DNA from 2 places in the Micromonospora sp. NPDC049523 genome. Region 2 is predicted to be linked to the other one. Evidence: riboswitches for the same ligand, from Rfam matches in the RefSeq annotation. Region 2 holds a riboswitch; the other holds the start of a gene.
What was found. Region 2 has a riboswitch for cobalamin ahead of AB0J90_RS00640 (VWA domain-containing protein). Riboswitches for the same ligand answer to the same signal wherever they lie in the genome.

Region 1: another riboswitch for cobalamin. It lies ahead of AB0J90_RS32670 (ribonucleoside-diphosphate reductase subunit alpha); the one in region 2 lies ahead of AB0J90_RS00640 (VWA domain-containing protein).

The regions. Positions count from the first base shown of each region.
Region 1 is NZ_JBFAPP010000032.1:27,081-34,606, reverse strand. It holds gene AB0J90_RS32685 (low temperature requirement protein A) at 1-434, opposite strand, end outside; gene AB0J90_RS32680 (TetR family transcriptional regulator) at 594-1,160, opposite strand; gene AB0J90_RS32675 (oxidoreductase) at 1,260-2,192, shown strand; cobalamin riboswitch at 2,364-2,598, shown strand; gene AB0J90_RS32670 (ribonucleoside-diphosphate reductase subunit alpha) at 2,742-5,120, shown strand; gene AB0J90_RS32665 (ribonucleotide-diphosphate reductase subunit beta) at 5,157-6,176, shown strand; gene AB0J90_RS32660 (ABC transporter permease subunit) at 6,393-7,379, opposite strand; gene AB0J90_RS32655 (ABC transporter ATP-binding protein) at 7,376-7,526, opposite strand, start outside.
Region 2 is NZ_JBFAPP010000001.1:138,452-145,977, reverse strand. It holds gene AB0J90_RS00660 (sugar kinase) at 1-442, shown strand, start outside; gene AB0J90_RS00655 (SMP-30/gluconolactonase/LRE family protein) at 580-1,458, shown strand; gene AB0J90_RS00650 (DMT family transporter) at 1,467-2,390, opposite strand; gene AB0J90_RS00645 (DUF3592 domain-containing protein) at 2,504-2,962, opposite strand; cobalamin riboswitch at 3,077-3,201, shown strand; gene AB0J90_RS00640 (VWA domain-containing protein) at 3,288-5,303, shown strand; gene cobO (cob(I)yrinic acid a,c-diamide adenosyltransferase) at 5,305-5,907, shown strand; gene AB0J90_RS00630 (cobyrinate a,c-diamide synthase) at 5,901-7,250, shown strand; gene AB0J90_RS00625 (cobalamin biosynthesis protein) at 7,241-7,526, shown strand, end outside.

The sequences.
Region 1 (7,526 bases), on a different contig from region 2:
AACCAGAAGATGCCGCGCAGCGGCCGGTTGCGCAGCCGGTGGTGGCGCAGGATGAAAGCGAGCACCACACTGCGGCCGAGGTGGATTCCGACGTACGCGGAGGCGAAGAGCGGTCCGCGACCGTCGAACGCGTCGGGTATCGCGGTCGACATCACCAGGCTGCCGAACATGATCGCGATGACCAGCAGTTGGACGGCGGGCCGCTGCGAGTCCAGCGTCTCCGTGGCCAGGTTGGTGTACGACCACACCCACCAGGTCGCGAGCAGGAGAATCAGTGCCTCGTACGCGCCGAGCGGGTGCAGGTCCTCGATCAACGCCTCGGCGAGCCGGGCGAGGGTGAAGACGAAGACCAGGTCGTAGAAGAGCTCGACGTACGTGGCCCGCTGCGGCTGGCTGGGGTCGCGGATCAGCGTGGAGCCTCTACCCGTTGTCATGCGCCGCCCGTTCCCACGCCTCCCGCCCGCCTCCGGGCTGCCGGCTCGGGCGACAACCGGCCCCGTACCGATCCGTCGTCGCAGCCAGTCGTACCACAGGGCGACGGCACCGATCCCGGATTCCGGTGACGAACGGCTCTGCCAACCCCGTCGGGGCGGTCAGCGGGCGGGAGCGACCAGACGCCGCACGGCGTCCACGATCGTCGTACGCCGGTCCTGCTCGGGTACGAGATCCAGGAAGTCTGCGGCCTGCATCTGCCACATGTTGGCGAGGTTCAGCACCAGCGCCAGGAGCTGCCCGGCGGTGAACCGGTCGGTGAGCACGCCCCGGCGCTGGGCGTCCGCCACCGCGTCCAGCTTCTGCTTCATCGCGGCCGAGGTCGACGCCCGCCGGCCGGCCGAGTCACCCCGTTCCAGCTCGTACCAGGCCACGAACCGCATCACCTCGGGATAGGCCAGCCCGCCGTCGTAGAGCCGCGCGGCGTACTCGCCCAGGTCGTCGGCGTCAATCGGGACGCCCGCGACCACCTGCTCGACGATCGCGTCGAAAACCGCCTCGAACAGGCCCTCCTTGTTCTCGTAGAACGAGTAGACGAGGCCGGCACTGATCCCCGCCCGCTTGGCGAGGCGGTCGACCCGCGCCCCGGCCAGGCCGTACGCGGCGAACTCCGACAGGGCCGCCTCCAGCAGGCGCTGGCGTTTGGTCTCCGGGTCACGGGTACTCATGTCCCCAGCTTGCCTACTGAACATTCATTTGACAAGCCGAGCCGACCGCGGCTACCGTCGAACTTACTGAATGAATGTTCACTACGAAGGGGGATCGGCATGCCGGACCACACTCACTGGACACCCGAGGCGATCGCCGACCAGACCGGGCGTACCGCCCTCGTCACCGGCGCGAACAGCGGAATCGGGCTGGAGACGGCACGGGTGCTCGCCCGGCACGGGGCCCGGGTCATCCTCGCCGGGCGGAGCCGGCCGCGGCTCGACGAGGCGGTGCGTACGCTCCGCGCCGAACTGCCGCAGGCGGACCTGGACAGCGTGGTCCTGGACCTCGGCGACCTGTCCTCGGTCAGGGACGCGGCCGCTCGGGTCGCCGCCACCGAGACCCTCGACCTGCTGGTCAACAACGCCGGGATCATGAACATCCCGGAGCGCCGGACCACCAGGGACGGATTCGAGCTGACCGTCGGCACCAACCACCTCGGGCACTTCGCGCTCACCGCCCAGGTGCTGCCCGCCCTGCTGCGCTCCCCCGCGGCTCGCATCGTGACGGTCAGCGCGATCGCCGCGAAATGGCCCAGCGGGACGCTGACCGACCTGATGAGCGAGGAACGCTACCGTCCGATGGCCGCCTACGCGAAGTCCAAGCGCGCCAACGTCGTCTTCACCCGGGAACTCGCCCGCCGTCTCGCCGGTACGACCATCACCCCGGTCGTGATCCACCCCGGCGCGGCCATGACGAACCTGCAGCAGCACACCCGGGGTGCACTCGTCCGGGCCCTCACCGGCGTCATGGAGAAGTTCCTGATGGGCTCGCCGGAGGGCGCGGCGTGGCCCAGCCTCTACGCCGCGACCAGCCCCGACGTCCACTCCGGAGAGTTCATCGGCCCGGCCTCCCGCAACCAGACCGCCGGCACGCCGAAGCCGGTAGCGCTGCCCCGCGGTGCCGACGACCCGGCCGAGGGCAGCCGACTGTGGGACGCCAGCGAACGCCTCACCGGCGTCTCCTTCCCTCTGACCGGTAGCGCTCGGTGACGTACGCCGGGGTCCTCTGCCTGGCCGGGACGGGCCGGACAGGACACGACGGACGGTTCGGGAGGCGCGCGCCGGCCGCGGGTGACCGACCTCGATGGGGAGTGCCAGGCCGCGGCCCGCCGACACACCCGACACGACATCTGGTGTTCGGTTTCCAGGCCTCCCCCATATATAGTCTGTGGCGCGACTGGTTCGGCCGGGTATCCAACCTGGCTGAGGCAAGAGGGAACCCGGTGGAAGTCCGGGACTGCCCCGCAGCGGTGAGTGGGAACGACAGCCGTCACACAGCACTGGGAGACAACCGGCCTCTGCCGGGTGACCTGGGAAGCGACGGTCAGTAGGGAGTCACGGGTAGCCGTGGCCGCGCCCATGAGTCCGAAGACCTGCCAGCCGCGCCGCGCCGGCCCATCCGTGCGCGGCGGTCCGAGGCCGCGCGGGACGGCCGACGGCACAGACGCGCGTTTCGCGTGCGTCCCTGCCTGCCTGCGCGCACTCCGGACCTCGTCGGCGACGAGTACCGAGGAGCGACAGGTGACGGTCACAGAGTTGATGCCGGACGGCACGACGACGGGCGGCGATCTGCCCACGCCGGGGCAGCGGCGTACGCAGATGCAGGTACGCAAGCGCAACGGCACACTCGAACCGGTCGACGTCGACAAGATCGTCCGGGCGGTGCAGCGCTGGGCGGACGACCTGGACGACATCGACCCGCTGCGGGTGGCTACCCGGACGATCAGTGGACTCTACGACGGGGCGACCACGGCCGAACTGGACCGGTTGTCGATCCAGACCGCCGCCGAGATGATCGGCGAGGAGCCCCAGTACTCCCGGCTCGCGGCCCGGCTGCTGGCCGGTTACGTCGACAAGGAGGTACGCGGCCACGGCATCGCGTCGTTCAGCCAGGCAATCCGCCTCGGCCACGAACTCGGGCTGATCGGCGACGACACGGCACGGTTCGTGGCGGTCAACGCCCGCAAGCTCGACGACGCGATCGACCCCACCGCCGACCTGCGGTTCGAATACTTCGGGCTGCGTACGGTCCACGACCGCTACCTGCTGCGCCACCCGACCGGGCGGCTGGTGCTGGAGACGCCGCAGTACTGGCTGCTACGGGTCGCCTGCGGCCTGTCCCGTACGCCCGGCGAGGCGATCGGGTTCTACCGGTTGATGTCAACGCTCGCGTACCTGCCGAGTTCCCCGACGCTGTTCAACTCCGGCACCGCGCACACCCAGATGTCGTCCTGTTTCCTGGTCGACTCGCCCCGCGACGAACTCGACTCGATCTACGACCGGTACGCCCAGGTGGCAAAGCTGTCGAAGTTCGCCGGCGGGATCGGGATCGCCTGGTCGCGGGTGCGTTCCCGGGGCGCGCTGATCCGGGGCACGAACGGCCTGTCGAACGGGATCGTGCCGTGGCTGCGGACCCTGGACGCGAGCGTGGCGGCGGTGAACCAGGGTGGCCGTCGCAAGGGCGCGGCCTGCGTCTACCTGGAACCGTGGCACCCGGACATCGAGGAGTTCCTGGAGCTGCGGGACAACACCGGTGAGGACGCCCGGCGTACGCACAACCTCAACCTGGCCAACTGGATTCCGGACGAGTTCATGCGGCGGGTCGAGGCGGACGAGACGTGGTCGCTGTTCGACCCGGCCGAGGTGCCCGAACTGCCCGACCTGTGGGGGGACGAGTTCGACGCCGCCTACCGGTCCGCCGAGGCCGCCGGCCGGTTCGTGCGCCAGGTCAAGGCCCGTGACCTGTACGGGCGGATGATGCGCACCCTGGCCCAGACCGGCAACGGGTGGATGACGTTCAAGGACCCGTCGAACCGGCTGTCCAACCAGACCGCCGAGCCCGGCAACGTGGTGCACCTGTCGAACCTCTGCACCGAGATCGTCGAGGTATCCAGCGACGGCGAGACGGCGGTCTGCAACCTCGGTTCGATCAACCTGGCCGCGCACGTCGCGGGCGACGACATCGACTGGGAGCGGCTACGGGACACGGTCCGTACCGCCGTGCTCTTCCTCGACCGGGTGATCGACATCAACTACTACCCGAGCGTCGAGGCGGCGGCGAGCAATCCGCGTTGGCGGCCGGTGGGGCTCGGCCTGATGGGCCTGCAGGACGTCTTCTTCGCGCTCCGGCTGCCGTTCGACTCCGCGCGGGCGTCGGAGCTTTCCACCAGGATCTCCGAGGAGATCTACCTGACCGCCCTGGAAACCTCCGCCGACCTGGCCGAACAGTTCGGACCGCACCCGGCGTACGCGCAGACGCGGGCGGCGCGCGGTCAGCTCCAGCCCGACCTGTGGGGGGTGACCCCCACCCAGGAGCAGCGCTGGAGCGCGGTACGACAGCGGATCGCGGCACACGGCCTGCGCAACTCGCTGCTGGTCGCGATCGCCCCGACGGCGACCATCGCCTCGATCGCCGGTTGTTACGAGTGCATCGAGCCGCAGGTGTCCAACCTGTTCAAGCGGGAGACGCTCTCCGGGGAGTTCCTGCAGATCAACACCGCCCTGGTACGGGAACTCAAGGCGCTGGGCCGGTGGACCGAGCAGGTGCGTACCGAGATCCGGCGCGCGGAGGGCTCGGTCCAGGGCATCGAGTCGCTGCCGGCCGACGTACGGGAGCTGTTCCGGACCGCGTGGGAACTGCCCCAGCGGGCGTTGATCGACCTCGCTGCCGCCCGGTCCCCGTACATCGACCAGAGCCAGTCGCTGAACCTGTTCATGAGCGCACCGAACATCGGCAAGCTCTCCTCGATGTACCTGTACGCCTGGAAGTCGGGGCTGAAGACCACGTATTACCTGCGCTCCCGTCCCGCCACCCGGATCCAGCAGGCCACCGTCACCATCGACCGCCCGGTGACCGTCGACACCGACGCGGTCGCCTGCTCGCTGGAGAACCCCGAGTCCTGCGAAGCCTGCCAGTAAGTAGCCCCCACCCGCACCCACACGTGAGGCAACACGATGACGAGCACCGCCAAGACCTCCATGTTGCTCGACCCGGGGATGGACCTGACCCTGCGGCCGATGCGCTACCCGCACTTCTTCGACCGGTACCGCGACGCGATCAAGAACACCTGGACCGTCGAGGAGGTCGACCTGCACTCCGACCTGGCCGACCTCGGCCGGCTGACCCCGGCCGAACGGCACCTGGTCAGCCGCCTGGTCGCGTTCTTCGCCACCGGCGACACCATCGTCGCCAACAACCTGGTGCTCAACCTCTACCAGCACGTCAACTCGCCGGAGGGCAGGCTCTACCTGTCCCGGCAACTGTTCGAGGAGGCGGTGCACGTCCAGTTCTACCTCAACCTGCTCGACACGTACGTGCCGGACGAACAGGAGCGGTTCGCCGCCTTCGACGCGATCGAGAACATCCCGTCGATCCGCCGCAAGGCCGAGTTCTGCTTCCGCTGGATCGACTCGATCTTCGAACTGCGGGAGTTGCGCAGCCGCGAGGACCGGCGGGCGTTCCTGCTCAACCTGATCTGCTTCGCCGCCTGCATCGAGGGCCTGTTCTTCTACGGCGCCTTCGCCTACGTCTACTTCCTCCGCTCCCGGGGATTGCTGCACGGGCTCGCCTCCGGCACCAACTGGGTGTTCCGCGACGAGTCCATGCACATGGCGTTCGCCTTCGACGTCGTGGACACCGTCCGTCGGGAGGAACCGGACCTGTTCGACGACGAGATGCGCCAGCAGGTGCGCGACATGCTCGCCGAGGCGGTCGAGTGTGAGGTCCAGTTCGCCGAGGACCTGCTCGAACAGGGCGTCTCCGGGATGTCCCTGCCGGACATGCGCGAGTACCTCCAGCACGTCGCCGACCGGCGGCTCGCGCAACTCGACCTTCCCCCGATGTACGGGTCGAAGAACCCGTTCGCGTTCATGGAACTGCAGGACGTGCAGGAGTTGTCGAACTTCTTCGAGCGCCGGGTGTCGGCGTACCAGGTCGGGGTGAGCGGCACGGTCAGCTTCGACGACGACTTCTGAGCGTCTCCGGTGGTGGGTGGGTCGGCCGCCCACGCACCCTGCCGTTGCGCCGGTCGGAGCAGTAGGCGTACCTCGACTGGGTTGAAGACCCGTGGCTACGCCGAGGTGGACACAGGCCCTCGCCCGCCTCGTCGCCGCGGCCGCCGAGGTGCGCGCCACCCGCGCCCGAGCACGCGGGAGGGGCGGTGCCGGGAGCTTCCGGCACCGCCCCTCCCGTCAGGGCAGGCGGCCCTGGATGCGCCACAGGCCGAAGCCCGCCAGTGCCACGGCCGCCACGAGGAAGATCGCCGACTCCAACCACTGGAAGTCCCAGTAGCGCTCACCCGGCTGGTACGCCACCCGGACCTGCAGGTCGAGGTTGCCCATGCAGTCCGCGATCGCGTCGAACACGCCGGTGATGCAGGCTCGGTAGCGGTCCAGCTCGACCGGCTGACCGTCCGAGTTGAGCAGTTTGCTGGTCGAGACGACCCAGGCGTCGGAGATCCGCAGTCCCCCGATGTCCGCCTCACTGCCCAGGAAGCTGAGGTTCCGGACCGTCTCCGCGGTCACCTCCTTCGAGTCGCTGACCGGCGCGATCAGATGCGGCCGGACGAGCACGGGCATGGCGACCTGGACCACGGCGAAGACCACGGCGGTGAGCGCCATGGCCGGCACGGTACGGCGCACCGTCAGCCCCACGGTTGCGCCGAGCACGAAGGCGAAGGCCGCGTACGCCACGGGTGCGATATTGCGCGCCCCGAACTGCAACGCGGTGAACCGGTCTCCGGCCACCAGGTCGTACGGACTGGCCGCCCAGGTCAGCAGGAGGCTGAACAGTCCAGCCGTGGCCATGCTGGCCAGACCCACGAACAGCAGTTTGACGGCCAGCCACCGGCGCCGCGTCACGCTCTGGTTCCACGCCAGCCGGTGTGTGCCGGTCTCGAGTTCCCGGGCGATCAACGGCGCGCCCCAGAACATTCCGAGAATGCCGGGAACGACAACGAGCAGGGCGCCGAGGATCTGCAGCCGGGCCCGGTACCGGTCCACGAACTCGGCCGTCAGCGACCCGCACCCGCCGGCCCGGTGGTGGCACCCGACGAGGTCGGCATCGTAGCCGTGCCGGATCTGCGTACCCAGGATCACCAGGTAGATCGCCATCGCGACCAGCGCGGCGGCGCCCACCACCGCCTGCACACGGAACTGACGCCAGGTCATCCAGGTCATCGCAGGACCTCCCCCATCACCGCGGCGGCCGAACCGGTGGCCCCTTCGGCCGCCCGGGTCATGTACCCGAGGACCAGTTCCTCGAGAGGCAGGGCGCTGGCGGTCCACGGAGGACCGGGCGGTGGACCATCGGTACGCACGACCGCA
Region 2 (7,526 bases):
CCACCGGCAGCGGGTCTGGTCGGTCGAGCGGGCTGCCGCCGCGCTGCGTCCACTGCTGCCCTCGATCGACCTGCTGGTCGCCTCCGACGACGAACTGGGCGTACTGACCGATGATCCGGACCCGGTCGGCGCACTGTGCGCCGCGGGTGTGCCGGAGGTGGTGGTCAAACACGGCGGGCAGGGTGCCACCAGCCACAGCGGACGGGGAACCGTGCACGCCCCGGCCCGTACGGTTCCGGTGGTCGACACCGTCGGCGCCGGGGACGCGTTCGTCGCCGGGCTGCTGTCGGGGCTGCTCGACGGGCTCGACGTGGCCGGACGGCTGGACCGGGCCGTCACCACCGGCGCGTTCGCGGTCGCCACCCGGGGCGACTGGGAAGGGCTGCCCACCCGCGCCGAGCTGTCGTTGCTCGACCACGCCCCCGGCAGCGCCGTACGCTGAACCGCTCCGCGCGGCGCCCTTGTGCCCGCCATCCGTGCGGCGCCTTTGTGCCCGCCATCCGTGCGGCGCCCTTCTGCCTGCCATCCGTGCGGCGCCCGTGCGTCCGCTGTCCGCTGAGCACCCTTGTGGAGGAAACGATGCGGCTCACCGAGCCGACCCCGTGGAGTAACGACCGGTTCGAGTTGGGCGAGGGAGCCCGTTGGGTGGACGGCCGGCTGGTCCTGGTCGACCTGCTCGCCGGCCGGCTGTTGGAGACCACCGGCGAGGCACCCACGCCGCTGCGGGAACTCCGCCGGCTGGACGCCCCGCTCGGCGCGGTGGCGCCGATCGCCGGGCGGCCCGGTGACTGGGTGGCCGCGACCGGCACCGGAATCGCCGTGCTCACCGGCACCGACGGCTACCGCGAACTCGCCGACCTGGAGAGCGCCAATCCCTCACCCGCGCGGATGAACGACGCGGTCGCGGATCCGCACGGCCGTTTCTGGGCCGGCAGCATGGCGTACGACAACACGCCCGGCGCCGGCACCCTCTACCGCTACACCGGGTCGGGTGCGCCGGTACCCGTCGTCACCGGCCTGACCATCGCCAACGGGCCCGCGTTCGACGCCGCCGGCACCACCATGTACCTGGCCGACACGCCCCGGGGCGAGGTGGACCGCTTCGCCGTCGACCCGCGTACCGGGGATCTCTCCGGTCGGCAGCCGTTCCTGCGACTCGCCCCCGACGAGGGTGTCCCGGACGGCATGACGGTCGACGCCGCCGGCCACCTCTGGGTCGCCCTCTGGGGCGGGTACGCCGTCCGCCGCTACCGCCCCGACGGCACCCTGGATCGCGAGCTGCGCCTGCCAACCGCCCAACCCACCAGCGTCTGCCTGGGCGGCCCGAACCTGTCTCGCCTCTTCATCACCACCGCCCACCACTCCCTGTCCCCCCGCCACCCCCAAGACGGCGCCCTCCTAGCGATGGACACCGAAACCCCCGGCCTCCCCACCCACCCCGCCACCCCACCCCGTTGATCATGAAGTTAGCGCGGGTTTTCGGCCTCTACGGTGTCGTTAACTTCATGATCGACGGGGTGCTTCGGGTGGTTTTGGATGAGGGAGGTGGCGGTTAGGACCAGGGCTGTGCCGGTGAGGGTGGGGAGGGTTACCGGTTCGTGGAGGGCTAGGGCGCCTAGGAAGAGTGCGACTACGGGGAGAAGGTAGGTGGTGGTGGACGCGACGGTCGATCCCAGGTCGTCGATGAGGCGGTAGTTCAGTACGTAGGCCAGCCCGGTACCGACGGTGCCGAGCAGCAGCAGGCTGCCGACCGGCACCACGCCCCACGTCGGCGCGGTCAGGCCACCGAAGGGCAGGGCGAGGGTGAGCAGTACCGCCCCGGCGGCGAGCTGACAGGCTGCCAGCACCATCGGGGGAATGCCACGTCCGGTGAGATACCGGCCCATGTAGACGAAACTGACGCCATAGCTCGCCGCGGCGGCGAGGCAGGCCAGCCCGCCCCAACTCGCGATGTCACCGGCCGACTCCCAGGGCGTGAAGATCAGCACGGTTCCGGCGAAACCGAGTGCGATGCCCATCCCGCGCCGGAGGCTCACCGCCCGGTCGGTACCGGCGAGTACGGCGACCAGCACCGTCCACAGCGGTGTGGTCGCGTTGAGGACTCCGGCGACGTTCGACCCCACGGTCTGCTCGCCGAATCCGACGAGCGTGTACGGGATCGCGTTGGCGAACAGCGCCGCGACGACAAGATGCGCCCAGATGCCGCGCCGGGTCGGGAAGGGCATCCTCCGTAGCAGGGCGATGGGTGCCAGCACCGCTACCCCGAGCAGCAGCCGGAACAGGACGAGTTGGACCGGTGTGAACCCGTCCAGTGCCAGTTTGATCCAGAGGAAGCCGGAGCCCCAGATCAGGGCGAGCAGGGCGAGTCTCAGGGCATTTCCGCGGCTCAATCCGTCTCCCCGTTCCGGTACTCGATCTCCGGCAGGTCGAGGACGACCCGGCGGACCGGTGCGGGTTCATGATCCACCGCGGGTCGGCCGAGCGGGGGCCCGGCTGCCGCCGACTATGCCCCCACCCGGTCCCGCCGGTTGGCCCGGACCAGCGCCCAGGTTGCCAGCGACACCCCGATCCCGGCGAAGAGGGTCGCACCCAGCAACAGGTACGCCGTGTCGTGGTTCTCACCGGCGCGAGCGTCGTTGACGTCGGCTTCCGGAGCCTGCGGGTCGTAGACGATCGGCACCTCGTCGCCGACCGCCGGCTGGGGACCGGACGCCTCGTCGCCCTGGCCGATCAACGCCCGCACCTGCCTGCCGTCGGGCGTACGGAACTCGACCTCGGTCCGTTTGGCCTTGCCCGCACCGACGTCCACCACCCGGGCGGTGGTTCGTTCACCGTGATCCCGCAACGCGTTGTCATTGCGCCACACCTGCACCGTCGCGATCGCGAACCCGACGATCACCGCGATCCCGAGACCGACGAAGAGCGGCACCGGCGGCCGACGACGTTTCCCGAAGAAGACCATGGACGTCGATTACCCGGTCGGTGCGGAAGACGAACCGGGCGACGCGCGGTCGCGGTGGTCACGTTGACGCCGGACCGGTCCGTGGGACAGCATGGCCTGCACGAGCGGTGCGCGGAGGAACCCGGTGCGAGTCCGGGGCGGTCCCGCCACTGTGACCGGGGAGTGACCTCTCACGTACGGGCCACGGCCGAGCGGCCGGAAGGTCGAGGGGAAGCGTCGATCCGGGAGTCAGGAGACTCCGACCGCTCGGTGACACCCAGCCACACGCGGGCGTGGATACCCGCGGAAGGGACTTGAGCATGGCTTCTGCGCGCCTGAGCGGGCGATGACCCCGCCGTACCCCTTCTCCGCCGTCGTCGGCCTGGCCGAACTGCGACTGGCCCTGCTGCTCAACGCGGTTTCTCCGGCGATCGGCGGGGTGCTCGTCCGGGGTGAGAAGGGCACCGCCAAGTCGACCATCGTCCGGGCGCTCGCCGCGCTGCTGCCCGACGTCGACGTGGTCCCCGGCTGCCGGTTCGCCTGCGACCCGGCCAACCCGGACTCCGAGTGCCCGGACGGCCCGCACGAACCGGGCGTGGTCGGCCTGCGGCGCCGCGCGACCCTGGTCGAGCTGCCGGTCGGCGCCACCGAGGACCGGGTGGTCGGCACCCTCGACCTGCAACGTGCCCTGGCCGACGGGATCAAGGCGTACGAGCCGGGGCTGCTCGCCTCCGCCCATCGCGGGGTGCTCTACGTCGACGAGGTGAACCTGCTGCCGGACCACCTGGTGGACCTGCTGCTGGACGCCGCCGCGATGGGTCGGGCGCACGTCGAACGCGACGGGGTGTCGGTCAAGCACGCCGCCCGGTTCCTGCTCGTCGGCACGATGAACCCGGAGGAGGGCGAACCCCGCCCCCAACTCGTGGACCGGTTCGGGCTGGTGGTCGCGGTGACCGCACCCCGGGAAACGGCTCCCCGGGCCGAGGTGGTCCGGCGGCGGCTCGCGTACGAGACGGACCCGGTGGGCTTCGCGGCACGCTGGGTCGACGAGGACGCCGTACTCGCCGAGCGGATCGCGGTCGCCCGTCGACGCCTGCCCGGGGTGCGGCTGCCCGACCAGGAACTGGACCGGATCGCCACCATCTGCCTCGCGTACGGGGTGGACGGGTTGCGCGCCGACATCGTGGTCGCCCGGACCGCGGTGGCGCTCGCCGCCTGGCACGACCGGGACGTGGTGACCGCCGACGACGTCGCCGCCGCGGCCAGGCTCGCCCTGCCGCACCGCCGCCGCCGGGACCCGCTCGACCCGCCCGGCGCCGACCAGGAGAAGCTCGAGGAACTGCTGAGCGAGCACGGTGCGGACGCCGACCCGGAGCCGGACCCGCCGGCCGGACCCGACGACGATCCCGACGGTGGCCCGCCCGACGGGCCGCCCGAGGGACCCGACGGTGGCCCGCCACCGGGCGGACCCGACCGGGGACCGGACTCGTCCGACGGGACACCCCCGGCGGCCACCGGACCGGAGCAGACCGGCCCGGACGAACAACCCGTACCGGAGCAGCGGACGGACGAGCAGAAGACGGATCAGCCGACCGCCGGAAACCAGCCGACGGTCGCGGCGACCAGCCCGTACCGGACCCGTGCGCTGGCCGTACGCGGACGGGGGACCGGTGCGCACACCGGCCGCCGCTCCCCGGCGTACGCCCGGCGGGGTCGGGTGGTCGGGGCCCGGCTGCCGGCCGGCCGGCTGACCAGCCTGCACCTGCCCGCCACCCTGCTGGCCACCGCCCGGCGCGGAGCCCGCACGGTCACGGCAGCGGACCTGCGCGAGGCGGTGCACGTCGGGCGGGAGGCGAACCTGGTGCTCTTCGTGGTCGACGCCTCCGGGTCGATGGCGGCGCGCCGCCGGATGCGGGTGGTGAAGACCGCCGTGCTGTCGCTGCTGCGCGACGCCTACCAGCGGCGGGACAAGATCGGCATGATCACGTTCCGGGGCACCGGGGCGAGTACGGTGCTGGAACCGACCGCCAGCCACGAGGTCGGCGTGCTGCGGTTGGCCGAACTGCGCACCGGAGGCCGTACCCCGCTCGCCGCTGGCCTGCGCCAGGCGGCCCGGACCCTGGAGTCCGAACGCCGCCGCGACCCGCGCCGCCGGCCCCTGCTGGTGGTGGTGACGGACGGTCGGGCGACCAGCGGTCCGGACCCGTTGACCGTCGTGCCGTCGCTGGCCGACGTCGCCTCCGTGGTGGTCGACTGCGAGTCCGGGCCGATCCGGCTCGGGCTGGCCCGGCGGCTCGCCACCGCACTCGACGCCGACTGCGTCCCGCTGGACGCGCTGCACACTCTCGGAAAGGCGGCCTGACATGCCCCAGGGCAAGCCGGAGCAGGTACCCGACGACGGTCTCACCACCCGGGAGCGGCGCCGCCAGCCGGTCACGGCGGTGCACACCGGTCAGGGCAAGGGCAAGTCGACCGCGGCGTTCGGGATGGCGTTGCGGGCCTGGAGCGCCGGTTGGCCGATCGCCGTCTTCCAGTTCGTGAAGAGCCCGAAGTGGAAGGTCGGCGAGGAGACCGCGCTGCGTGCGCTCGGGGAGAGCGGCAAGGGCGGCAGCGTGGTCTGGCACAAGATGGGCGAGGGCTGGTCCTGGATCCAGCGCCCCGGCACCGAGCGTGACCACGCGGTCGAGGCGGCCGAGGGCTGGGCCCAGATTAAACGCGACCTGGCCGCCGAGGCGTACCGCTTCTACGTGCTGGACGAGTTCACCTATCCGATCAAGTGGGGCTGGATCGACATCGACGACGTGGTCGCCACGCTGCGTGACCGGCCGGGCAACCAGCACGTGGTGATCACCGGCCGGGACGCCCATCCGGACCTGGTCGACCTCGCCGACCTGGTCACCGAGATGACCAAGGTGAAGCACCCGATGGATGCCGGCCGCAAGGGCCAGCAGGGCATCGAGTGGTGACGGTTCCCCGACTGGTCATCGCGGCACCCGCCTCCGGGCACGGCAAGACCACCGTCGCGACCGGATTACTGGCCGCGTACGCCGCACGGGGGGTGCGGGTGGCCGGGTTCAAGGTCGGTCCGGACTACATCGACCCCGGCTACCACACGCTCGCCGCCGGCCGCCCCGGGCGCAACCTGGACCCGGTGATGGTCGGGGAGGACCTGGTCGGGCCGCTGTTCGCGCACGGTGCGGCCGGCGCCGAACTCGCCGTGGTCGAGGGTGTGATGGGCCTGTACGACGGGCGGGTCGGCGCCGGTGACTTCGGCTCCACCGCGCACGTGGCCGCCCTGCTCGACGCGCCGGTGCTGCTGGTCGTCGACGCCTCCGCGCAGGCCCGTTCGGTGGCCGCGCTGGTGCACGGCTTCCGCTCGTTCGGTTCGGCCGCGACCGGGGCGATCCGGATCGCCGGGGTGCTGCTCAACCGGGTCGGTTCGGACCGGCACGAGCAGCTACTCCGGGAGGCCTGCGCCGAGGTGGGCACACCCGTGCTGGGTGTGCTGCGCCGGCACGCGGTGATCGCCGCCCCGTCCCGCCACCTCGGGCTGGTGCCGGCGGTGGAGCGGCGGGCCGAGGCACTCGAATCGGTGGCCGCGCTGGCCAGCCTGATCACGGAGAGCGTCGACCTGGACGCCGTACTCGCGGTGGCCCGCAGCGCACCGCCGCTGGCCGCGCGACCGTGGGAACCGCCGACCGTCGCCGTCACCGGGCCACGCCCGGTGGTCGCGGTCGCCGGTGGTCCGGCTTTCAGTTTCGGGTACGCCGAAACCACCGAACTGCTGCGCGCGGCCGGTGCCGAGGTGGCCGTGGTCGACCCGCTGCACGACGAGGCGCTGCCCGCCGGCACGGCGGCCCTGGTCGTCGGCGGCGGCTTCCCCGAGGTGTACGCCGAACAGCTCACCGCCAACGCCCCGCTGCGCGCCGAGGTGGCCCGGTTGGCTGCCTCCGGCGCCCCGATCGCCGCCGAGTGCGCCGGCCTGCTCTGGCTCTGCCGCAGCCTGGACGGGGCACCGATGTGCGGGGTGCTGGACGCCGAGGCGGTGATGACCAGCCGGCTCACGTTGGGTTACCGGGACGCGGTCGCGCTGACCGACAGCGTGCTCGCACCGACCGGTACCCGGGTCACCGGGCACGAGTTCCACCGGACCACGATCACCCCCCGAGCCGGTCGGACACCGGCCTGGGCGTGGCGGGACGCGGCACCGGAGGGCTTCGTCACCGGGGGCGTGCACGCCTCGTACCTGCACCTGCACTGGGCGGGTCAGCCGTCGCTGGCCCGGAACCTGGTCGCCGCGTGTCGCTGATCGTCGGCGTCGGGGCACGTTCGGGGGTGCGCGCCGACGACCTGGACACGCTGATCGGCGCGACGCTCGCCGCCAACGGGCTGGACCCGGCCCGGGTGACCGCGCTGGTGACCGTGGACCGGCGGGCGGCGGGACCGGCGCTGGTCGAGGTCGCCGCGCGGCGGGGCTGGCCACTGCTCGGCTACCCGGCGGAGACGCTGGCCGGCGAGCGGGTGCCGCACCCGTCCGCCCTGGCACAGGCCACCATCGGTACGCCGAGCGTGGCGGAGGCCGCCG